2 regions of the Stenotrophomonas sp. 57 genome follow, and region 2 is predicted to be linked to the other one. Evidence: riboswitches for the same ligand, from Rfam matches in the RefSeq annotation. Region 2 holds a riboswitch; the other holds the start of a gene.

Region 1 (11,804 bases), 280 kb from region 2:
CACGGTCATCAGCAGGGCGGTGATGCCCAGTGCCGCGCACAGCATGTAGAACACGAAGCCCAGCGCCACCCCGCCCAGTGAGATCAGGCCGGCGCGGCGGCCCTGGCAGATCGAGCGCGACACCAGGTAGATCATGTTCGGCCCGGGCGTGAGCACCATGCCCAGCGAGATGAGGGCGAAGGCCAGCAGATCGGAGGTCGCGGGCATGGGCGGTCCTGGCAGGGGGCGTGGCGCAGTGTAGCGCCGCCTGCACGGGGCCTGGCTTAAAATTGCCGTACCCCACACCGAAGCACCCCCATGACCCCGATACCCGAGACCGTGCCGCCCATCGAAGTGCGCATGGCCGAAATCGTCTTCCCCAACCACACCAACCACCTCGGCACCCTGTTCGGTGGCCAGGCGCTGGCGTGGATGGACAAGGCCGCCTTCCTGGCCGCCGCCCGCTACTCACGCCGCACCGTGGTGACCGCGCGCAGCGACCAGGTCGACTTCAAGCTGCCGATCCGCATCGGCCAGATGGTCGAGACCATCGGCCGCATCGTCGAAGTCGGCCGCAGCTCGATGAAGGTCGAGGTGGAGCTGGTCGCCGAAGACCTGCACAGCGGCGAGCGCAAGCTGTGCACCCGCGGCCACTTCGTGATGATCGCGCTGGACGAGGAAGGCCACCCGATCGCGGTGCCGTCGCTGCCGGCCGCCTGAGCCGCCGCTTGCGGGGGCGCCCACGCGCCCCCATCTGGCACCCATGACTCCGCCGCTGACCGACTTCATCGACCGCGCCCAGCGCCTGTTCGTGCTGACCGGCGCCGGCTGCAGCACCGCCTCGGGCATTCCCGACTACCGCGATGCCGACGGCCAGTGGAAACGCACGCCGCCGGTGACCTACCAGGCGTTCATGGGCGAGGCGGCTACCCGCCAGCGCTACTGGGCGCGCAGCCTGCTGGGCTGGCCGCGCTTCGGCCTGGCCCGGCCCAACGGCACCCACCAGGCCCTGGCCGCCCTGGAAAGCCGCGGCAAGCTGCAGGTGCTGCTGACCCAGAACGTGGATGGCCTGCACCAGCGCGCCGGCAGCCACAACGTGATCGACCTGCATGGCCGCCTGGATCAGGTGCGCTGCATGGGCTGCGAACGCCGCAGCGGTCGCGAGGACTTCCAGCAGCGCCTGCTGGACGCCAACCCGGGCTGGGACGCGCTGGAGGCCGGCATCGCCCCCGATGGCGACGCCGACCTGGAGACCGACTTCTCCGCGTTCGTGGTGCCCGATTGCCCGTCCTGCGGCGGCCTGCTGAAGCCGGACGTGGTGTTCTTCGGCGAAAACGTGCCGCGCGAGCGCGTGGCGGCGGTGCACGACCACCTGCAGCAGGCCGACGCCGTGCTGGTGGTGGGTTCCTCGCTGATGGTGTATTCCGGCTTCCGCTTCGTGCAGGCCGCGGCCAGGGCAGGGTTGCCGGTGGCCGCGCTGAACCGGGGCCGCACCCGTGCCGACGACCTGCTGCAGTTCAAGGATGAACGGGACTGCGCCGAGGCGTTGGCCGGTTGGGTGGCGGGCTGAGCCGAGCGCGGGCTCGGCTCTGCAAGGGGTTGTTGGTTTCTGTAGAGCCGAGCCCACGCTCGGCTTCGGCAGGCCGCGCGAAACAGCGATCCATCCAGACGGTTGATTCGCAGGCCGTGCGGCGGTGCAATACGCCCCCTCCATCCGCCTGTCCCCGCATCGCCGTGACCCAGCTGTTTTCGCCGATTTCGTTCGGCCCCCTGACCCTGTCCAACCGCATCGTCATCTCGCCGATGTGCCAGTACTCCGCCGAGGACGGCCGCGCCAGCGACTGGCACGCCATGCACCTGGGCAACCTGGCGCAGTCCGGTGCCGGCCTGCTGATCCTGGAAGCCACCGCCGTCGAACCGCGCGGCCGCATCAGCTGGGCCGACCTGGGCCTGTGGGACGATGGCACCGAAGCCGCGCTGGCACAGGTGCTGGCCAGCGTCCGCCGCTGGTCGCCGATGCCGTTGGGCATCCAGCTCGGCCACGCCGGCCGCAAGGCCTCGGTGAACCGGCCTTGGGACGGCGGCGGCCAGCTGCCGGCCGACGATGCCCGTGGCTGGGCCACGGTGGCGCCGTCGCCGCTGCCGTTCCATGCCGCCGATCCAGCGCCGCAGGAACTGGACGAGACCGGTATTGCCGACGTCATCGCCGCCTTCGCCGCCAGTGCGGTGCGTGCCGAGCGCCTGGGCTTCGAACTGATCGAGCTGCACGCCGCGCACGGTTACCTGCTGCACCAGTTCCTGTCGCCGCTGAGCAACCGCCGCACCGATGGCTACGGTGGCTCGCTGCCCAACCGCCTGCGCCTGCTGGTGGAAGTGTTCGACGCGGTGCGTGCGGCAGTGTCCGACAAGGTCGCCGTGGGTGTGCGCATTTCCGCCAGCGACTGGGTCGATGGCGGCTGGGATCTGGTGCAGAGCGAGGCGCTGGCGCAGGTGATGGACGCGCGCGGCTGCGATTTCCTGCATGTCTCCAGCGGCGGCCTGGACGAGCGCCAGAAGATCACCGTCGGCCCGGGTTACCAGGTGCCGTTCGCGGCGGCGATCAAGGCCAAGGTGCGCATGCCGGTCATCGCGGTGGGCATGATCACCGAACCGGAACAGGCCGAATCGATCCTGCGCCATCGCCACGCCGATGCCGTGGCGCTGGCGCGCGGCATCCTCTACGACCCGCGTTGGCCCTGGCACGCCGCAGCTGCACTGCGCGAGAGCGTGGTACCGGCGCCGCAGTACATGCGCTGCGAGCCGCGCGACGCGCGTGGCGTGTTCAAGGCACGCTGAAGCTCACACCCGCCAGGCCGGCGCCATGCCGGCCTGCAGGTGTTCGAACAGCGCGCGGATCTTGGCGGTGAAGTCGCGGCGGTCGCTGACGCAGAAGTAGACCTCCATCGGTTCCGGACGCCACGCGGTGTCGGCGCCGAACACCGCCTGCAGGCGGCCATCGCGCAGGTAGGGATCGGCCACGAACGCAGCCAATCGAGTGATGCCGGCACCGGCCGCCGCCAGCGTCGCCAGCGCATCGATGTCATCGCAGACCATGCTCGGTGGCAGCGCGGCGTCCACGCGTCGGCCGTCCTTCAGCAGGCCCCAGCGCAATGGCCGGCCATCGGTGGGGAAGCGGTGCAGCAGCCCGCGATGACCGCCCAGGTCGGCGGGTTGCCGCGGGGTGCCGTGCGCGTTCAGATAGGCCGGCGAGGCACAGAACACGAACGGTACGCGCGCCAGTTGCCGCGCGACCACGCCATCTTCCAGCTGTGCACCGATGCGGATGCTGGCATCCACCGCTTCCGGCCCATGTTGCACGGCGCGGTCGGTCAGGCGCAGCTCCAGCTGCAGTTGCGGGTAGCGCTGCTGCAGCGACGGCAGCAAAGGGGCAAGCACGTGGCGACCGAAGGCGCTGCTGCTGGCGATGCGCAATGGCCCGGCCGGTTCGATGTCACCGGACGTGACCATCGCCTGCGCGCGCGCCAGGTCGGCGTCGATGTGGCGCACCTGGGCCAGGTACAGCGCGCCGGCCTCGCTGAGAGCCAGCTGCCGCGTGCTTCGGTTCAGCAACCGCACGCCCAGATGGGCCTCCAGCCGGTTGATGTTCTGGCCGACAGCGGTGGCGCTGATGCCAAGGATGCGGGCCGCGGCGGCAATGCTGCCGGTCTCTGCGGTGCGGGTGAAGCTGCGGATCAGTTGCAACAGGTTCATGACCAACCAGCTTGCCACGGGTACACCCAAGTATCGCTTGGGACTGAACCAAGCAGGTCGGTTGCATCCGTGATCATCCGGCCGCTGGGCAGGGCGCTGGCCTACACTGGGGCGATGCGCCCCGATTCCATCCTTACCCTGTCCTGCCCCGACCGTACCGGTATCGTCTACCGCGTGTCCGGCCTGCTGTTCGACCATGGCTGCAACATCCTCGACGCCCAGCAGTTCGGTGACGAGGAAAGCGGCCGCTTCTTCCTGCGCGTGCACTTCGACCGCGATGCCGGGCTGCCGCTGGACACGGTGCACACCGCCATGGCCACGTTGGCGGCCGACTTCGGCATGGACTGGCAGCTGCACGACGGCCGCCGCCGCGCACGCCTGCTGGTGCTGGTCAGCAAGCAGGGGCATTGCCTCAACGATCTGCTGTTCCGCGCCCACAGCGGCCAGCTGAAGGTGGATATCGCGGCAGTGGCGTCCAACCACGCCGACTTCGCGCCGCTGGCCGCGTCCTACCAGGTGCCGTTCCACCACCTCCCGGTGACCGCCGAAACGCGCGCGGTGCAGGAACAGCAGATCATCGACCTCGTCGAGCGCGAGCGCATCGACCTGGTGGTGCTGGCGCGCTACATGCAGATCCTGTCACCCACGCTGTGCCGCGCGCTGGCCGGACGTGCGATCAACATCCACCACAGCTTCCTGCCCAGCTTCAAGGGCGCGCAGCCGTATCACCAGGCGCACGCGCGCGGGGTCAAGATCATCGGTGCCACCGCGCACTACGTCACCGAGGATCTGGACGAAGGCCCGATCATCGAACAGGACGTGGCCCGCGTGGACCACGCGATGGCACCGCGCGAACTGGTGCGGCTGGGAAGTGATACCGAATCGCTGGTGCTGGCACGCGCGGTTCGCCGCCATGTGGAGCACCGCATCCTGCTCAACGGGCACCGCACCGTCGTATTCCGGTAGGAGCCCTTCTGTAGAGCCGAGGCATGCTCGGCTGCACTTCGGCCCAAGGCCGTGCATCTGACGGATGAGCCGAGCATGGCTCGGCTCTACAGGGCAACTCAGATGATCGCGATCCCTGCTTTGCCCAGCGCCTCGCGCACCATCGCATCGTTGGCGTCGGTCACCGGTCGGGTCAGCTCCCACAGGAACTTCACCCGGAAGCCGGACTTCACTGCGTCCTGCGCGCTCCACAGCACGCAGTAGTCGCGGGCCAGGCCGCACATGTGCACTTCGCGGATGCGGCGCTCGTGCAGCCAGCCGGCCAGGCCGGTCGCCGGGCGCTCGCCATCGGGACCGTGGTTCTCGCGGAAGGCGCTGTATGAATCCACCTGCGGGCGCGTGCCTTTGCGCAGGATCAGGTCGGCGGCGGTCCAGTCCACGCCCGGGTGCAGCGCGGCGCCGTCGCTGCCCTGCACGCAATGGTCGGGCCACAGGGTCTGTGGCTGTGCGTGCAGCAGGATGGTCTCAAACGGACGCTTGCCGGGGTGCTGGCTGGCGAATGAGGCGTGGTCGGCGGGGTGCCAGTCCTGGGTGGCCACCACCGTGCGATAGCGGCGCTGCGCCAGCAGCCCTGCAATGGGTGCCACCAGGGCATCGCCCTGGTCGCAGGCCAGCGCGCCACCGGGCATGAAGTCTGGCTGCAGGTCGATCACCAGCAGGGCGACGTCGGCGGGCAGGGCGGTCATGGCAGGTCCACTACAACGCAAAGGGGCGACCAGCGTGGCCGCCCCGGCGGCACAGGTCAATCGCCCTGCGGCGTCCCAGCGTCCTGCCCGTAGTACAGCAGGCCGATCTTGATCCGCTCCCGGCCGTTCTCGCGGCGATGGCGGTTGGCATCGCGCAGCGAATACACGCAGCCGCAGTACTCCTGCTGGTAGAACTGCTCGCGCTTGCTGATCTCGATCATGCGGCTGGCACCGCCGCCCTTGCGCCAGTTGTAGTCCCAGTACTGCAGGCCCTCATAGCGCGACGCGGCACGGATGCCGCAGTCGTTGATCTGCGCCATGTTCTTCCAGCGCGAGATGCCCAGCGAAGAACTGATGGTGTCGTAACCGTGTTCGTGCGCGTACAGGGCGGTGCGCTCGAAGCGCATGTCGAAGCACATCGTGCAGCGGATGCCGCGCTCGGGTTCGTTCTCCATGCCGCGCGCACGGCTGAACCAGTTGTCGGTGTCGTAGTCGCAGTCGATGAACGGAATGCCGTGCTGCTCGGCGAAGCGGATGTTCTCCTGCTTGCGCAGCTCGTATTCCTTCACCGGGTGGATGTTGGGGTTGTAGAAGAAGATCGCGTAGTCGATCCCGGAGGCGGTGATCGCCTCCATCACTTCGCCGGAGCAGGGTGCGCAGCACGAATGCAGCAGCAGGCGCTTGCCGTCGGCGGGCAGTGTGAGGGCGGGGCGTTGTAGCTCGGTCATCGTCGGGTACCGCATGGACCGCCGGCAACGGCGGTGGCCCATGCATCGGGCGGGGAAACGGGTCTGGCCGGATACCGTGAAAAGGACGCGCGCGGCCGCCTCGCCTGCACGCGCAGGACAGCGGCGGCCCCGGCACCCTCCCCGCGGAGAGTCCAGGTCGAATCAGGGGACGGTCGTGTCCCCCGGCCGGGGCCGGTATTCGGGCTGATGGACACGGGCCGAAGCCCACCTACTACCTGCCGCTTCCCAGGCGCGAGCCCAGTGCTGTTGGCAGGATTCGTTTCCATTCACCGCTGCGGGGCAGCTCCGGAATGGGCGCGTGAGGCGCCTTCACCGGATTCCCGTTTAAATCCCTCCCCGCGCGTGAACGCCTGGAGGGATACCTTCGGCGCGCCCACGGTGGACGGGTTGCTGGCCAGGGTCAAGGGGGGGCAGAGCCCGTTGCGCTGCAACGGGATCCGATCCCGGCGGAAGGAAGGGGTCGGATCCCGCTGCCACGCAGCGGGCTCTGACCCCGGGCGGGACATGCCTTCAACGTCCCGCCGCCGCACGCGCGCGGATGTCGTCCAGCCGCTGGTCGTGCAGCAGGCGGCCGTTCTCCCACACGGTCACCATCGCATCCTCGAATCCCGACGGCAGCGTTTCGTCACCGCTGGCCGGCAGTGGCACCGTATGCAGGCTGCCATCATCCAGGCGCCGCAGCAGGCGCATGCGGCCACGCTTGCTGGTCTTGCCGGCGTCGGTGACCGGGTCCTTGTAGACGTCAATCCACTCACCCTCGACCCGCGCTGCCGAGCACTTCAGTGCGAACTTCTGCGTATCGCGGTCCAGCCGCTGCAGCAGCGCGCCACCCATGCCGAAGGCTATGTTGTCGGCGGCGTAGCCGTCGTCGGTGATGCGTTGCAGGATGGCGCAGATCGTATCCGGGTTGATGCCATCGCCCTGGATCAGCCGCACGTGGTTGAGCACGCGGTAGCCCTTGCCGTTGATCGTGTGGCCAAAGGCCTCGTCCAGCCGGCGCAGGCTTTCGGAAACCACCTCCACCGGGTCGCCCGAGTCGGGGCGGATGACCAGGGTGGCGCCCGAGGCGATCACTTCATCACGCAGCGTCGTGCCCCAGTGCTCGCTGATCGCGCGGTAGATGTCATAGCTGTCCGACACCACCGCGACGATCGCACCGGGCTTGCCGAACTGGCGCAGCATGTTGCGGTAGGCGTCCACCTCGCGCTCGCGGCCCCAGCTGGTGATGGTGCTGTGCTCGGCGGCGGGAATCGAATAGCCCGCCATCGGCGCGTGATAGTGCGCGCGCGCCAGGCACAGCGCCGAGACCGTATCGGTGCCGAGGAAGTTGACCAGGTGCGCGGCACCGCCCAGCGCGGCCGATTCCAGGCTCGAGACACCGCGCGCACCGAAGTCATGCAGCTTGAACGGCAGCTGGCCCTGCGGGTCGTCGCTGGTCTGCTGCAGGAAGCCGGCGATGGTCTGCCGTGCATGCCAGCTGATGGTGGCCACGGTGACCGGGTACCACACGCGCAGCAGCAGCGTTTCCAGATACGACGGGACCCAGAACGCGGCGGGATCGGTCGATTCAATGGTCATCAATGCCTGGTGGGTAGGCACCACGCTGCCCTCGGGCACGGCGCGGATGCGGACCGGCAGATGGCCGCCGAGACGGTCGACGATATCGCGCCAGCCGGCCTCGTTGAAGGGTTCGCCATGGGCGGCGAATACCGCAGCGGCGTCGTCGATGTCGGCGTGGGTGACCGGCCGTGCCAGGGCGTCCTTGAGGATCGCCTGCAGGCCGAAGAACACCGTGCGGTCGTGCAGGCCGCCACGCGATTCAACATAGAAGAAGGTGGCATCGGTACCCGGCGGGTACTGCAGCCAGTGGCTGGCCTTGTAGCTGTCGGTGTTGAGGAGAAGATTATCGAGGTAGTGCATGACGGAAGCTCCTTCGCGTCGAGTGACACCAGCGGTCTATCCGCCAGTGGGGAGGCCGGGCCTGTCAGCCGCGGCCGAGGAAATACTCCAGGATGTGCAGGTGGTCTTCGAACAGCTGCGGGCCCATCTCCAGTGCTTCACTCACCGGAATCCAGCGCGCCTTGTCGGCGTCGTCGCCGCCGCGCACCGCCGGCAGTTCACCGGCCGGGAATTCGAAGTGGAAACCGTGGGTGATGGTGCGGCCGCGCTGGCTGCGGTCGGGGTGGTCGAACACCTGCTGGCTCTTCAGTGAGCCCTTCAGCACCGGCAGCGGAATCTTCAGCCGGGTCTCTTCGCGCAGTTCGCGCAGGCAGCTGTCGAGCAGGCTCTGGTCCTGGCCGACGAAGCCACCGGGCAGCGCCCACAGCCCCTTGCCGGGCTCCGAGCGGCGACGCACCAGCAGCACGTGGCCCGAATGCACCACCACCGCATCGGTAGTGACGAAGGTGGGCGCGTAGGGCGCGTCCTTCCAGGCGGCCTTGTACTGTTCGATGAAGCGGTACTCGGCCACCAGCTGGCCATACGCGGGCGCGCTCTTCCGGAAGGCCTCAAGCATGTCGTACACCGGTGCCGGCACATTGCCACGCAGCATCAGCAGCGCACCGTGGAAGTCGACGTCGCCGGCTTCGAACAGGTAGCGCCGTAGCTCGGTGGCCGACAGGGTGGCGGTGTGCTGCACGTCCACCAGCGGCCACTGCGGGAATTCGCGCAGGTAGTAGCTGGAGGCGTCCTTGTCCATGCCGATCAGGCCGACCTTGGCATCGGCGGCGGCGCCGTCGTTGCGCAGGGCCTCGGCCACCTGGCGCTGCACGTTGGCGATCCACTGGGCCTCGTTGTAGAGGTGGTCGCGCAGCGGGCGGATCAGCAGGCGGTCGGTGTGGCCATCGAGGGCGGCCTGGATCATCACGGCACGTTCGGCCACGGTCCAGGGATTGCGCAGACTGCGGGGGGTATCGGCAGAACCGACCAGGAAGATCAGCTTGCGGGTCCGGCTCAGGGCCAGGCGGGCAACGGCGGCGTGGCCGTTGTGGAAGGGCTCGAAACGCCCGATGAATACGAGATAGTCGAATTCCATGAGAATCCCTCATGTCGTTGTGGCAGCCGCGGGTCTGTCCCTTGGCTTGGTGCTGATGCTACGCCGATGGTTGTGGGGGTCAAGTGTTGTGGGTTGCCGGCAGGGCTGCGCCCTGCACCTGCCGAGGCACGTCAACGTCAACTTCAGAAGCTGGGATTCCGCGGGTTGGCGGGGTGGGTCCGGTTGAGGGGGACGCTGCAAGTACGTCCCTGTAAGCTCGGTCGCCGCTTGCTTGTGTGCGCTGTCCTGCGCGCACCGCAAGACCGGGGTTGGGCGTCCTGCCCAACCCGAGAGAGGCATGCCTCGGGCCCATGCGGCTCACGCCCCCTCAACCGGCCCCACCCCGCCTTCGACAGATTTCTGCGGTCTGTCGGAACGGCACGGGGTCGGATCCCGTTGCAACGCAACCGGCTCTGACCCCATTGCTAGGGCGCTGCGAGGTAGCGCTGCCAGAGGTGGTTCACCAGCTGCATCTCCGGGTCGTACTGGCGCTTTCGTTCAACGAACGCATTCCACTGCGGGTACGCGCGCTGGAACTGGTCGCGTGTGGCGTGCGGGCGGTAGGGCAGGTAGTACCGCCCGCCGCTTTCCACTGCGGCGTCGATCAATGCGCGGGTCCAGCGCGTGGACATCGTGTCGCCCCACGGGTGACGGCGCTGCTTGTGGTACAGCACGAAGCAGAACACTTCTTCGTTTGCCCACGTCATCAAGGCGGTCGTATCCGCCGGCGCGTGGCGGATCGATACGTTCAATGCATCCACGCGATGGTGCTGCAGGATCGCGGCCATGCGCGTGGCGAAGGCCTGGAAGCTGCGCACGGGGATGAAGTATTCCTGCAGCAGGTAGGTCGACATCGCGCGCGTGCGTGGTTCCAGCGCGGCCACGTCCAGGCTCGCTTCCAGGTTGCGATGGATCACGCGCGCTTTGGCAATCTGCTGCTTCACCACTGAGCTCTCGCGCAGCTGCGGGCCGCCGGGCAGTTCGGTGACGGCCCAGATCATGTTCTGCTCGTGGGCATAGCTCGCACCCACCGGTATCAGGCGCCGGGTGTCGGTCAGCGCTGCCGTGCTGCGCCGCCAGGTCACGGTCACCGGTGCATCGAAACGCGGCGGAATGAGGTCGGCGTTGTGCATCAACGCATCGCTGCGCGACGCCACGTTCTCGCGGAACCACTGCGGGTAATCGGCCAGCGCCACCCGCTCCATGTGCCGCGCCATGCGGTCGTTGCCGGCCAGGTCCAGCTCGACTTCGCTGACCACGCCGATCAGGCCATAGCCACCGATGACGGCGGCGAACAGCTCCGGGTGCTGCGTGCGCGAGGTCTCGACCACCTCGCCGGACCGCAGCACCACCTGCAGCGCACGCACGGTGGAGGCGATGCTGCCGCTGCCGACGTAGCGGCCATGGCAGTTCACCGACACCGAACCACCGACGGTGAAATTGCTGAAGCTCTGCATCACCTTCACCGACAGGTTGTGCGGGTCCAGCCATTCCTGCAGCGTGCGCCAGCGCATGCCGGCCTGCACGCGCACCGCCTTGCGCGCGACGTCCAGCCACAGCAGGCGGTGGCTCGGCGTCAGGTCCAGCTGCAGGGCGCCGGCCGCACTGGTCTGCCCGCCCATGCTGTAGCGGCCGCCGGCCACGCAGACCATGCCCCGGTGCTGCTGCAGGGCGGCCTGCAGGTCGGCCGTGTCGGCAACGGCCCGCACCGCGGCCACGTCGGTAGGCTCCAGCTGGCTGATGTCGTTGGCCACGGCCGTGCCGCGCCGGGTACAGGCAGTGGCGGCAGTGGCGGCGGCACAGCCTGCGATGAACGCGCGACGGGTGGTCATGGCAATCCCTGCATGAGTGTCCTGGGTGCAGTGTGCCCCGGCACGGCGGGAGCGGCCAGTGGCCCTTCCGTGGGTGGGTTCTCAGGCTGTGAGAAGCCTTCGCGTCATACTGCATCCGTAGCGTCGGGTGGCATCTCAGGCACAGTCAGCGGGGGCAGGGTAGTGGCAGACAAGTACTGCGATCTGGTCATGAAAGGCGGCATCACCAGCGGCATCGTGTACCCCAATGCGGTACTGGCGCTGGCGCGCGAGTATCGGTTCAAGAGCATCGGCGGCACTTCGGCCGGCGCCATCGCTGCGGCGGTGGCGGCTGCGGCAGCGTGTGGTGATCGCCGCCAGCAGGCCGGCGAACATCTGCCTGGCGATGCCGGCTATGGTGGGTTGTCGGCGGTATCGGCGCAGCTGTCGCGGCGCGGCTTCATCTACAGCCTGTTCCAGCCCGCACGCGGCGCACGCGCGGCCTATCGGCTGCTGGTGGTGCTGACCGGCAATGCCAGCCTGCCGCACAAATTGCTGTGCCTGGCCGTTGCCGTGTTCGAGATCGCGCCGCTGGAAGTGCTGGTGTCGCTGGCGCTGCTGCTGGGCCTCGGCTGGTGGGGCGGTGGTTGGAGCGGCGTGGCCGCCACGCTGCTGCCGTCGCTGCTGTGTGCGTATGGTGCGGGTGTGGCCGGTGCCGCGCTGCGTGTGGCACGCGTGGCGAGACGCAATCTGCTGGGCCTGTGCAGTGGACTCGGCCGCGATGCACGCACGCCGGCACTGACCGAGTGGC
Region 2 (11,804 bases):
AACTGCCGGGACTGACCGCCGGTATCCCGGGGTAGAGCCGAGCCCACGCTCGGCTGCTTGAATGCATGAGCCTAGCATGGGCTCGGCTCTACAGTAGATCGACGCCATGCGTCGATGGAAAACGCGCCGGGCAATGCCCGGCGCCTTCCTTCACTTCGGCTGGTAACGCACGCTCAACTGGTACTCACGACCCGGCTGGTTGAACCACGCCACCGTCTCATATCTGCGGTCGAACACGTTGGCGGCACGCGCCAGCAGCGACCACGACGGCGTCAGCGCGTACTCGGCGCGCACATCCAGCGTGCCGTAACCTCCCACCTTCACCGCATTGGCGGCATCGTCGTAGCGCTTGCCCGCACCCTGCACGGTCAGGCCTGCGCGGAAGTCGCCGAAGCGGCGGTCGATGTCCAGGCGCGCGGTCTGCTGCGCGCGGCGAGGCAGCCAGTTGTCGAACTGGGTGCTGCCGCCGGTGCGGTTGCGCGGGTCGGTGTAGCTCAGCTGGGCGTTGATGTCGAAGCCGGCCAGCAGCAGGCTACCGGTCAGTTCGGCACCGCGGATGCGGGCCTTCTCCACCTGCTGCATCCTGAAGGTCGCCGCATCGTAGGTGATCAGATCATCGACGCGGGTTTCATACACGTCCAGGCCCCAATGCCAGCCCTGGCCCTGCTGCGAAACACCCAGGTTGGCACTCTTCGACTTCTCCGGATTCAACGTCGGCACGCCGCTCCACGGGTCATACAGGTCGCTGAAGGTCGGTGCCTTGAACGCGGTGCCATAGCTGGCATTGACGCGCAGGCCGTGGCCCAGTTCCATCGCCCAGCCAACGCTGCCGGTGGCGTGGTTGCCGAACTGCTGGTTGTCGTCGTTGCGCGCGCTGGCCTGCAGCTGGTGGCGGCCGAAGCGGCCCTGGTACTGCACGAATACGCCGGTGTTGCGGCGGCTGTCGACGAGGTAACCCGCGCTGCTGCCATCCAGGTTGTCTTCGCTCCAGTCCACGCCTGCGCTCAGCAGCTGGCCTTCGGCCACGCCGATATCGCCCTGCAGCGAGGCGCTGTCGCGGTGGGTCTGTGCGCTGCCACGTGCACCGAAGTCGCCGAAGTTGTCCGACTCGTTGTCACTGCGGCCGACGCTTGCGGTGAATGCCAGGCGCTCGGACGGGGTGTAGCGCACCTTGCCGGCCAGCACCTGCTGGCGGGTCTCGGAGTAGTTGTAGTAGCCGTCGTAGTGGTTCCTGCCGTCGGCGCGCAGCGCGCTGCCTTCCACGTTCCACTTCTCGTTGAAGGTATAGCCACCGCGCAGGCTCTTGGACAGGTTGCGGTAGCCGTCGCGGTCGGGCTCGTTGGCGAAACAGCCGGCGAACAGCGTGGCCGAGCCGCGGCAGGCATCGATGCCATCGGAATGCTGGTAGGCGATGTCGGCACCGAACCAGCCGCGCTCGGTACCACCGCCAATGCCACCGCTGGCTTCACGCAGCCCGTTGCTGCCACCGCCAAGCTGGAAATGCGGGGCGAAATCGCCCTGGTTGCGGCGGGTGAAGATCTGGATCACGCCACCGATGGCGTCGGCGCCGTACAGGCTCGACTGCGGGCCGCGCACGATTTCCACGCGTTCGATCTGCGCCAGTGGCAGGTCCTGGTACATGGCCAGGCCGAGGTCGGCGCTGTTGATGCGCACGCCATCGACCAGCACCACCGTGTGGCTGGAATTGGTACCGCGCAGGAACAGCGAGCTCTGCTTGCCGAGCCCGCCGGCATTGGTGAGGTTGATGCCGGCGCGGCCACGCAGCAGCTCCTGCAGCGAGGTCGCCTGGCTCGCTTCGATCTGTGCGCGATCGATCACCTGTGCCGGCGCGATGCTGTCCTGCAGGGCAATCGGGGTGCGGGTAGCGGTGACCAGGATCTGGTCGAGCGCGGTGGTGTCCTCGTTGGCCTGTGCCAGCGCGGGCAGGGCGGCCAGCACGGCCAGGGACAGCATTCGGGACTGCAGCTTCATGGGGGACTCCAGGTGCCACGCACGCCCGCGTGGCGAAGGGGAGGAGCCGCGAAGGCAGGCACGCGCCGATGCCGCAGCATGGGCTGCGGTCATCCAGCGCCATGCCCACCGCATCGCGACCTGAGGCTTCCGGGCCGGTCTCCGGGCTTGCCGCCGGGTGGCGCGAGGCCACCGTCCAGGCGCCTTCCCATGCCCGTGGCACAGTGGCGGTGTTGCCTGGAACTGACGTGCTTACCGTTGCGGGGGCAGCGCCGGCCTGGCGTGGAATCACGCGTCACCGGCTTCCCGTTTCAACCTGCCGGCCGTGGCCGCAGGTCACCTGGAAGTGGGCGCAGTCTACGGCATCGCAGGCAGTCCCGTTGCGTCGCGTCTGCTCGACTGCTTCGGCCGTGCCTTTAGAATGGTTGCTCGATCCCGTGGTGCCGTTGCCGATGTCCGCCCGTTTTCCGCTGTACCTGCGTTGCCCGTCCGGGACGCACGCATGATCCTCGACCTGGTCCGCCATGCCGGCAATGGCCGTGATGAATACCTTGATGGCCGCAGCGACCCTCCGCAACTGGCTGGCCTGCCGCAGGAACTGATCGAGGCCTATGCCGCGCAGCCCTGGGGGCGGGTGATCAGTTCACCGCGGTTGCGTGCGCTGCACACCGCCATGGCGCTGGCCACGCCGCGCGGGCTGGACGTGGAAGCAGACGAGGAATGGGAAGAGCTGGACTTCGGCGATTGGGACGGGCAGTCGCTGTTCGACCTGCCGGAAGACGCAGTGGCGGCCTTCCACGCCGATCCGCATGCGTTCCCGCCGCCGAACGGCGAGAGCTGGGGGCATTTCGAGCGGCGCATCGCGCGCGCGCTGGATCGCCTGCTTGACGAGGATGACCCGGTGCCGACGCTGGTGGTCAGCCACGGTGGCCCGCTGCGCATGGTGCTGTCGCAGGTCTGCGGCCTGCCGATGTCGCTTTGCTGGGCGCTGCGCATCGACCACGGCACGCGCCTGCGGGTGTGGCTGGAGCGGGGTGAGGTCGGGCTGGTGGGTGAGCTGCTGGAGCTGCAGCAGCCCTGATCTGCTCTGGTAGAGCCGAGCCATGCTCGGCTGCACTTCGATCAGAAAAGCCAGCCGAGCGTGGGCTCGCCTCTACAGAAGGGCGCGGCTCAATCCTCGTCCGCGCCCTCGTCAACGCTGTCTTCAGCGTCATCACCGGCATCGAAGCGCTGCTCATGCACCGGGCCCGAGGCCGGGCCGGCCGCCTTCAGCGGATGCGCGGCGATACGCGCTTCATAGTCCTGCACCAGCGCATCGCGCTGCGGCTCGCTCAGCTCCTGCCAGTGGCAGTCCAGCAATGCACCTTCCAGCGAGTACAGCAGGTTCAGGCTGGGCTTGAAGCCGGCACGCTTGACCTTGACGAAGGCACCGACCGCACCGATCGCGACCAGGTCGTCGCGGCTGCGCAGGCCGACCTGGCGCAGCCAGGCTGCACTTTTGGGGCCGATGTTGCGCAGCTTCGGTGCGCTCATCCCAACGCCTCGACGAACACGCGGGCGATGGCTTCCAGGCCAGCCTGATCCTCGGCGTCGAAGCGGCCGACCTTCGGGCTGTCGATGTCGAACACGCCGATCAGTTCATCACCACGCAGCAGCGGCACCACCAGTTCCGAGCGCGAGGCCGAATCGCAGGCGATATGGCCGGGGAAGGCATCGACGTCCTCCACGCGCTGGGTCACGCGCTGGGTGGCGGCGGCGCCGCACACGCCCTTGTCCAGCGGGATGCGTACGCAGGCCGGCAGGCCCTGGAACGGGCCGACCACCAGTTCCTTGCCGTCGTACAGGTAGAAGCCCACCCAGTTCAGGTCGGGCAGGGCGTGGTAGACCAGTGCAGAGAGGTTGGCCGCGTTGGCGATGCGGTCGGACTCGCCGTAGACCAGGCCTCGGGCCTGTTCCAGCAGCTGGGCGTATTGTTCCGGCTTGCTGCCGGTGAGCGAGGCATTGGCGAACATGGTTGCAGTCTAGCAAGCGCGCCGGGCCGGCGATAATGCACACACTGTTGCCCTGTTGGAGCCCTTCGATGCCGTTGCCCGCCACGCTGCCGCCCGCCCTGTTCGTCACCGGCACCGATACCGGGATCGGCAAGACCGCCACCAGTACCGCCCTGCTGCATGCGCTGCGCCGGCGCGGGCTGCGCGCGGTCGGGATGAAGCCGGTGGCCAGCGGCAGTGAGGACCTGGGGCAGGGCCTGCGCAATGAAGACGCGCTGGCGCTGCAGGCGGCCAGCTGGCCGGTGCCGGACTACGCGGATCTGAACCCGTACGCGCTGCGGCAGCCGCTGGCACCGGAGCTGGCTGCTGCCGAGGATGGTGTGCAGGTTGAACTGGCGCCGATCGTGGCTGCGTTCGAACGACTGCGTGCGCAGGCCGATGTGGTGGTGGTGGAGGGCGTGGGCGGTTGGCTGGCGCCGGTTTCGGCCACGCTGGATCAGCTCGATCTGGTGCGTGCGCTGCAGTTGCCGGTGCTGCTGGTGGTGGGCATGCGGCTGGGCTGCGTGAACCACGCGCGGCTGACTGCGCAATCACTGCAGGCCAGCGGCGTGGACTGTCTGGGCTGGATCGGCAACCACATCGACCCGGCGATGCAGCGCCAGGACGAGAACGTGGCCACGCTGCAGCAGCGCCTGCCGATGCCGTGCTGGGGGCGGCTGCCCAATCTTCCGGGGGCGGATGGCCAGATCCTGAGCACGCACCTGCTCGATTGACCTGCCTACTGTAGAGCCGAGCCCATGCTCGGCTCAGTGGGGGACCATTGGCGAAGGGCAGCCGAGCGTAGGCTCGGCTCTACAGGAGCTGGCGCGCCGCCAGCTCCCGCGCAATCGCGCCCAGTCGCTCCACCGCGCCGATGACGTGCGCGTCCAGCGTCTGGCAGCACGACAGCCGCAGGCAATGGCGGTAACGCGCGCCACGCGAATACATTTGGCCGGGCATGAACACGATGTCCTCGTTCAATGCACGCTCGAACAGCTCGCGCGTATCCACGCCCGGCAGTTCCAGCCACAGCAGGAATCCACCCTGCGGTTCAGTGGCGCGGGTGCCGGCCGGGAAGTGCTCGGCCACCAGCTGCCGCAGCCGTCCGACCTGTTCGCGATACAGGCGACGCATGCGATGCAGATGGTGCTCGTAGCTGCCGGCTTCCAGATAGGCCGCCACCGCATCACCCAGCAGCTGCGGCTCGCCACCGGTGGACTGGAACTTCAGCAGCGCGATGCGCTCGGCGAAGCGGCCACCATCGAGCCAGCCGACGCGGTAATCCGGTGCCAGCGTCTTGGAGAAGCCGCCGACGACCATCACCCAGCCGTCGCGATCAAACGCCTTCAGCAAGGGCGCCGGCGGCTCGCAGAACTGCAGTTCTGCGTACACCGCATCCTCGATCAACGGCAGCTGGCGCGCGTTGACCAGCTCGGCCAGACGTTGCTTGTCGGCGGTCCGCATGGTGCAGCCCAGCGGGTTGTGCACGGTCGGCATCACCACCAGCGCGGCCAGTGGCGTGTGCTCCAGCATCGCATCCAGCGCGTCGACGTCCAGGCCGTGCTGCGGGTGGGTGGGCAGTTCGATGGCCTGCAGGCCGAGGTTGGCCAGCAACGGGTACAGATTGAAGTAGGACGGCGCTTCGATGCCGACCGCGTCGCCCGGTTGGGTCACTGCACGCAACGCCAGCTGCAGCGCTTCCATCGCACCGTGGGTCAGCAGCAGGCGCTCGGCGTGGGTGTGCAGGCCCATGCGCGGACCACGGCGCACGATCTGCGCCAGCAGCCGTGGTGAACCATTCGGGCGCGCGTAGGTCTCCACCGTCTGCTGGCCGTGGCGCAGCACCTGGGCAGTGTGCCTGGCGAGCTGCGCGCCGGGGTAGAACTGGCGACCGCGCGGGCCGGCGAAGGCCAGGTCGATCACGCCCGGGCGGCGCTGTGCTTCCAGCACGCGCGCCATCAGTACCTGCTGCAGTGGTGCGGTGGGCGCGGAGGGCACATCGCGCAACGACCGTTCCGGCACCGACAGCCGCGGCGCGACCTCGAAGCCGGCCTTGGGCCGGGGAATCACCAGCCCGGCATCCTCCAGCTGGCGATAGGCGGCGATCACCGTGTTCAGGCTGAGCCGGCGCTGCGATGCCATCTGCCGCAGCGACGGCAGGCGGCTGCCTACTGGAAGCCGGCCGCCGTGGATGGCCTCGGCCAGTTCATCGGACAGCCGCTGGTAGCGGGGAGGGATCATCGCGCTGTGGTCATCTGTATCCATCGAACATCCCGCCATCTGGTGCTGTACCCATGATGATGGCGAGCCTAGCATGGCGGTGTCGGCTGGGCCTGATCGGGGCACGGCCGGTACTTTCCAAGCGCACGGCTGGATGGCCGTGCGTCTTTTTTTTGTGTAGAGCCGAGCCCATGCTGCTTTTCCGCCAACAGCAGCCGAGCGTGGGCTCAGCGCTACAGAAGAGCAGCCCAAGCACCGATCAGCCTCGGGGGAAAAGCCGTCAGCGCATCGGCACCAGCACCGCATCGCGCCGGTACAGCGCCGGGAACTGCCTGGCCAGGGCGGCCAGCTTCGGCGCGTCGTAGTAGCGGATGTAGGCCGCCTGCGGGTAGTTGGTCATGTAGTTCTGGTGGTAGCTCTCGGCCGGGTAGAAGCGCTGGCCGCTGACCAGCTGGGTGACGATCGGCGCGCGGTAGCTGCCGGCCTGGCCGAGCTGGGCGATGTAGGCGCGGCTGGCAGCCTGCTGGCGGGCGTCGTCAGTGAAGATCGCCGATCGGTACTGGCTGCCGTGGTCGGGCCCCTGGCGGTTGAGCTGGGTCGGGTCGTGCGCCACCGAGAAGAACACCTGCATCAGTTGCCCGTAGCTGACCTGGCGCGGGTCGTAGTCGATCTTCACCGCCTCGGCATGGCCGGTCTGGCCGCTGCTGACCCGTTCGTAACGCGCATTTGCAGCGCTGCCGCCGATGTAGCCGGAGACCGCATTGCTCACGCCCTTGACGTGCTGGAAAACGCCCTGCACGCCCCAGAAGCAGCCACCGGCAAACACCACGCTGGCGTGGGTGGCGTCATCGCGGAACGCGGCATCGCCGCTGGGTACTGGCAGCGCCTTGGCCTGCGCGCTGGCGTCGACCGGTGCCGCGATGGCGCCGTGGTCAACCAACAGCACACCGGCGATGAGTGCCGCGGCCACCAATCCGGCAACGCCAGCGGCAATGCCCTGTTCGAAGGAGAGTTTCATCGTGTCCTCCCGGTTCAACCGAAGGTGAAGGCATAGGCCTGTACGCCCGCGTCGAGGAACTCGATCTCGAAGCGGTGCGGGCCGACCGTGCCGCGTTGGCGCACCAGCTGGTACAGGCGGTGCTCGTTGACCACGCCGCTGCCATCGGCGCCGACATCACTGCCGGCATCGGCAGCCGGCAGCGGCTTGCCATCCAACAGCACGCGGAAGCGCACCGGTTTTCCTTCCTGGCCCGGCGCCAGCACCAGGTGAAGGTCGCGCGCATGGAACTGGAAGGCGATGCGGCCACCGGCCTGCTGCAGCTGCGCAGCCTCGTCGGTGACGGTCCAGCGCCCGGACAGGCCCCACTGGTTCAACGCGAGCGTGGTGGGCAGCGCGTAGTCGAAGGCGGTATCCGCATGTTGTCCACCGGGTGAAGCGAACTGCTCGGCACGGGCGTGGCCCAGGTAGGTTTCCGGCGAACGCAGGTTGCCCATGTCGGCCTGCGCGGCGACGCCCTGCAGGTCCGCTGCGGCGGGGTCGGCCGGGGGCGGCAGATGGGTCTGGCCCGCTTCGGTCAGCAGGCGGCGGATCACCTGTTCCGAACGCGCGTAGTTGCCTTCGCCGAACTGGTGGCCGCGGATGTTGCCCTGTGCATCGACGAAGTACTGCGCTGGCCAGTAGCGATTGTTGAACGCGCGCCAGATCGTGTACTGGTTGTCCAGCGCCACCGGGTACTCGACCTTCAGCTGCTGCACCGCCTTCATGACATTGCGCGGGTCACGCTCGAAGGCGAACTCCGGGGTGTGCACGCCGATCACTACCAGGCCGTGGTCGCGGTAGCGACGTTCCCATTCGTGCACGAAGGGCATCGCGCGCAGGCAGTTGATGCAGGAATACGTCCAGAAATCGACCAGCACCACCTTGCCGCGCAGCTGCTGTGCACTCAGCGGCGGGCTGTTGAGCCAGCCGGTGGCGCCATCAAGTGCTGGCAGGGTGCCTTCCACTGGCAGCGGTGCATCGGCCCCGACATTGGCGCCGGCCATCATCATCAACGGCGGTGCCGCCGGTTGCGCACCGGGTACCGCATCCAGCAGGCCCTGCTCGATGCGCGCGGTGCTGAGCGTGGACAGGCGGGTCAGCAGGCCGGTATCCCAGCCCAGGCCGATCGCCACCACCGCCAGCAGCGCCGCCACGCCCAGCACCTTGCGCAGCACATCGCCGAGGCCCAGCCGCGCCTGCAGCGCGCGGAACACGCGGCCACCCACCCATACCGCCAGCGCCAGCGCGGTGATGGCGCCCAACGCATACGCCAGCAGCAGGGTGCTGGTGCCGACGCTGGCGCCGTGCAGCGCAGCACCGGTCAGCACCAGGCCAAGGATCGGCCCGGCACACGGCGCCCACAGCAGGCCGGTGGCGATGCCGATCAGCAGCGAGGTCCAGGCACCGCCACGCCCGGCAGCGTCGGCCGCATCAGCGCGGGCGCTCAGCCGCGCACCCACGCGCTGGAACGGCGCCAGCAGATGGTCGGCCAACCGCGGCCACAGCAAGGCCAGCGCGAACAGCGCCATCAGCAGCAGGGCGATCCAGCGTCCGATCTGGTTGGCCTGTGCCACCCATTGGCTGCCCACTGCCGCCAGGCTGGCGACCACGGTGAAGGTGAGTGCCATGCCCAGCAGCAGCGGCAGCGTGCTGCGCAGGAAGGGGCGGTCGGCACGTGCGAACACGAACGGCAGTACCGGCAGGATGCACGGGCTGAGCAGGGTCAGCGCGCCCCCCAGGTAGGCAAGCAGCAACAGCAGCATGGTCAGGCTCCGGAAGTCGGGGACGAACCGACCGGCACGCGCCAGCCGTCGGCGGTGCCATCACTGGCACCGGGGACGAACACCAGTGCCGCGCCGTTCATGCAGTAGCGCAGTCCGGTCGGGCGCGGTCCGTCGTTGAACACGTGGCCGAGATGGCCGCCGCAGCGCCGGCAATGCACCTCCACCCGCAGCATGCCGAAGGTGAAGTCGCGGTCCTCGCCGATGGCGTTGTGCAACGGCGCCCAGAAGCTGGGCCAGCCGGTGCCGCTCTCGAACTTGGTGGACGAAGAGAACAGCGGCAGTGCACAGCCGGCGCAGGCGAAGGTGCCCTGCCGGTGTTCCTTGTTGAGCGGGCTGCTGTACGGGCGCTCGGTGGCCTGTTGGCGCAGCACTGCGTACTGCGCCGGGGTGAGGCGCTGGCGCCAGTCGGCGTCGCTGTGCATGACCTCGAACTGCCGTGCCGGCCGTGCCTCGGCGGCGGCCGGGGCGGCACGGCTGCAGGCGCCCAGGCCGAGCAGGCCGGCCGCGGTGGCAACACCGCCCAGGCCCAGCAGATGGCGTCGGGTGAGGGACATGGCGGACTCCGGGAAGGGGCGACGGGGCCATGCTGCGCCCGCCCAGGTCAACGAATCCTCACGCAGGATTCAATTTTTCGTGAGGTATCGGCGGCCGTCCCGCGCCACAATGCGGGCAGCCTCCCCGCTGGCCCCGAGCTGCCGATGTCCACCAAACGCGTGCTGATCGTTGAAGACGATGCCCACATCGCCGACCTGCTGCGCATGCACCTGGGCGATGAGGGCTACGACGTCGCCCACGCCGCCACCGGTGACGCCGGCCTGCGCCTGCTGGAGCAGGAAGGGCCGTGGGACGCGCTGGTGCTGGACGTGATGCTGCCCGGCGTGGATGGACTGCAGGTCTGCCAGCGCGCACGCGCGATGGCGCGTTACGTGCCGATCATCATCATCAGTGCGCGTGGCAGCGAAACCCAGCGCATCGTCGGCCTGGAACTGGGCGCGGATGACTACCTGGCAAAGCCCTTCTCGATGCCGGAACTGGTGGCCCGCGTGCGTGCACTGCTGCGCCGGGCCGAGGCAATGGCGCAGAGCGCGCGCATCGATGCCGGTGCGATCGAGCTGGGCGGCCTGCAGCTGGACCCGGTCGCGCGCACCGCGTCGGTGGATGGCAACGTGCTGGAGCTGACCCCGCGCGAGTTCGACCTGCTGCTGTTCTTTGCCCGTCATCCGGACCAGGTGTTCGCGCGCATGGAACTGCTCAACCAGGTCTGGGGCTACCAGCACGACGGTTACGAACACACGGTCAACACCCACATCAATCGCCTGCGCAGCAAGATCGAGCCGGACCCGGCCAACCCGCGGCGGCTGCTGACGGTGTGGGGACGCGGCTACAAGCTGGTCGATCCGGCCGGGGCGGCGGCATGATCAAACCGAACCTGTGGCAGAAGCTGGCGGCGGTGATCGCCGCGCTGATGCTGATGTGCTGCATGGCGTTGCTGGCGCTGCAGATGCGCGCCAATACCCGCCACGAACAGGAAGTGGTGCAGCGGTTGTCGCTGGGCCTGGCCGAGCACATCGCCCAGCGCAGCGAACTGATGGACACCAGCGGCATGCGCGATGCCGCGGTGCGCGCGTTGTTCGGCCAGCTGATGGCGGTCAATCCCAGCGTCGAGGTCTACCTGCTGGACGACCAGGGCCGCATCCTCGGCCATGATGCGCCCACAGGCCATCTGGTGCGCAACCGGGTGGACGTGGCACCGCTGCGCCGGCTGCTGGCCGGTGCACCGCTGCCGATCCTCGGCGATGACCCGCGCAGCCAGGACGGCCGCAAGGTATTCAGTGCCGCGCCGTTGATCGTGCAGGGCCGCCAGGCCGGCTATGTGTATGTGGTTCTGGTCGGTGAACACCGGCAGATGCTGTCCGACGATCTCGCTGCCGGCAGCCAATGGAACACCACGTTGTGGTCGGTGGTGCTGGTCGGTGGCCTGGGCCTGCTGGCCGGGCTGGTGGCGTTCTACTGGGTGACCCGCCCGCTGCGACGGCTGACCCGCCGCATCCAGGCCTTCGACATCGATGCACCGACGCCGCTGCCGCCGCCCGAGCCGCTGCGTCCCGGCGAGCGCGACGAACTTGTGATCCTGGAACACGCGCACGCGCAGATGGCGCAGCGGCTGGGCGAGCAATGGCAGCAGCTGCGCCAGCAGGACCTGCAGCGGCGCGAGCTGGTCGCCAATATTTCGCACGACCTGCGCACGCCGCTGTCGTCGTTGCACGGCTACCTGGAAACGCTGGCGTTGAAGGACGCCACGCTGTCGCCGGACGAGCGCCGCCGCTATCTCGGCATCGCCCTGGCGCAGAGTGCCAAGGTCGGTCGGCTGGCACGCGCGCTGTTCGAGCTGGCGCGGCTGGAGCACGGCGAAGTGCGGCTGGAGTGGGAGGTGTTCGCGCTGCCCGAACTGCTGCAGGACGTGCTGCAGAAATTCGAGTTGGCGGCGCAGGCGCGCAACCAGCGCCTGCACGCGGACTTCCCGCCGGGCCTGCCGCTGGTGCGTGCCGATCTGGGCCTGGTCGAGCGGGTGCTGACCAACCTGCTCGACAACGCGCTGCGGCATGCGCCCGACGGCGGCCGGATCGTGGTATGTCTGCGCGCGACGCCGGACAGCGTCGAGGTGAGCGTGGCCGATGATGGCCCTGGCGTTGCCCCCGCACTGCGCAGCCAGCTGTTCCAGGCGCCGGCCGCGCTGGGTGCACGGCGTGGCGAGAATGG

The links. A riboswitch is a leader RNA that binds a small molecule or an ion and turns the genes downstream of it on or off. The one in region 2 is predicted to bind cobalamin.
Region 1: another riboswitch for cobalamin. It lies ahead of QP512_RS01120 (epoxyqueuosine reductase QueH); the one in region 2 lies ahead of btuB (TonB-dependent vitamin B12 receptor).

What each region holds. Positions count from the first base shown of each region.
Region 1 covers NZ_CP127407.1:253,617-265,420, forward strand. The annotation lists gene QP512_RS01085 (LysE family translocator) at 1-207, opposite strand, end outside; gene QP512_RS01090 (acyl-CoA thioesterase) at 298-699, shown strand; gene QP512_RS01095 (NAD-dependent protein deacetylase) at 743-1,549, shown strand; gene QP512_RS01100 (NADH:flavin oxidoreductase/NADH oxidase) at 1,714-2,814, shown strand; gene QP512_RS01105 (LysR family transcriptional regulator) at 2,818-3,729, opposite strand; gene purU (formyltetrahydrofolate deformylase) at 3,844-4,695, shown strand; gene pncA (bifunctional nicotinamidase/pyrazinamidase) at 4,794-5,420, opposite strand; gene QP512_RS01120 (epoxyqueuosine reductase QueH) at 5,477-6,148, opposite strand; cobalamin riboswitch at 6,321-6,538, opposite strand; gene QP512_RS01125 (nicotinate phosphoribosyltransferase) at 6,680-8,089, opposite strand; gene QP512_RS01130 (bifunctional nicotinamide-nucleotide adenylyltransferase/Nudix hydroxylase) at 8,154-9,209, opposite strand; gene QP512_RS01135 (FAD-binding oxidoreductase) at 9,629-11,035, opposite strand; gene QP512_RS01140 (patatin-like phospholipase family protein) at 11,225-11,804, shown strand, end outside.
Region 2 covers NZ_CP127407.1:537,943-549,746, forward strand. The annotation lists gene gph (phosphoglycolate phosphatase) at 1-35, shown strand, start outside; gene btuB (TonB-dependent vitamin B12 receptor) at 151-1,992, opposite strand; cobalamin riboswitch at 2,107-2,330, opposite strand; gene QP512_RS02430 (histidine phosphatase family protein) at 2,474-3,052, shown strand; gene QP512_RS02435 (TfoX/Sxy family protein) at 3,142-3,504, opposite strand; gene QP512_RS02440 (GAF domain-containing protein) at 3,501-3,983, opposite strand; gene bioD (dethiobiotin synthase) at 4,052-4,735, shown strand; gene QP512_RS02450 (PLP-dependent aminotransferase family protein) at 4,815-6,266, opposite strand; gene msrA (peptide-methionine (S)-S-oxide reductase MsrA) at 6,502-7,239, opposite strand; gene QP512_RS02460 (cytochrome c biogenesis protein DipZ) at 7,254-9,023, opposite strand; gene msrB (peptide-methionine (R)-S-oxide reductase MsrB) at 9,026-9,598, opposite strand; gene QP512_RS02470 (response regulator transcription factor) at 9,743-10,462, shown strand; gene QP512_RS02475 (HAMP domain-containing sensor histidine kinase) at 10,459-11,804, shown strand, end outside.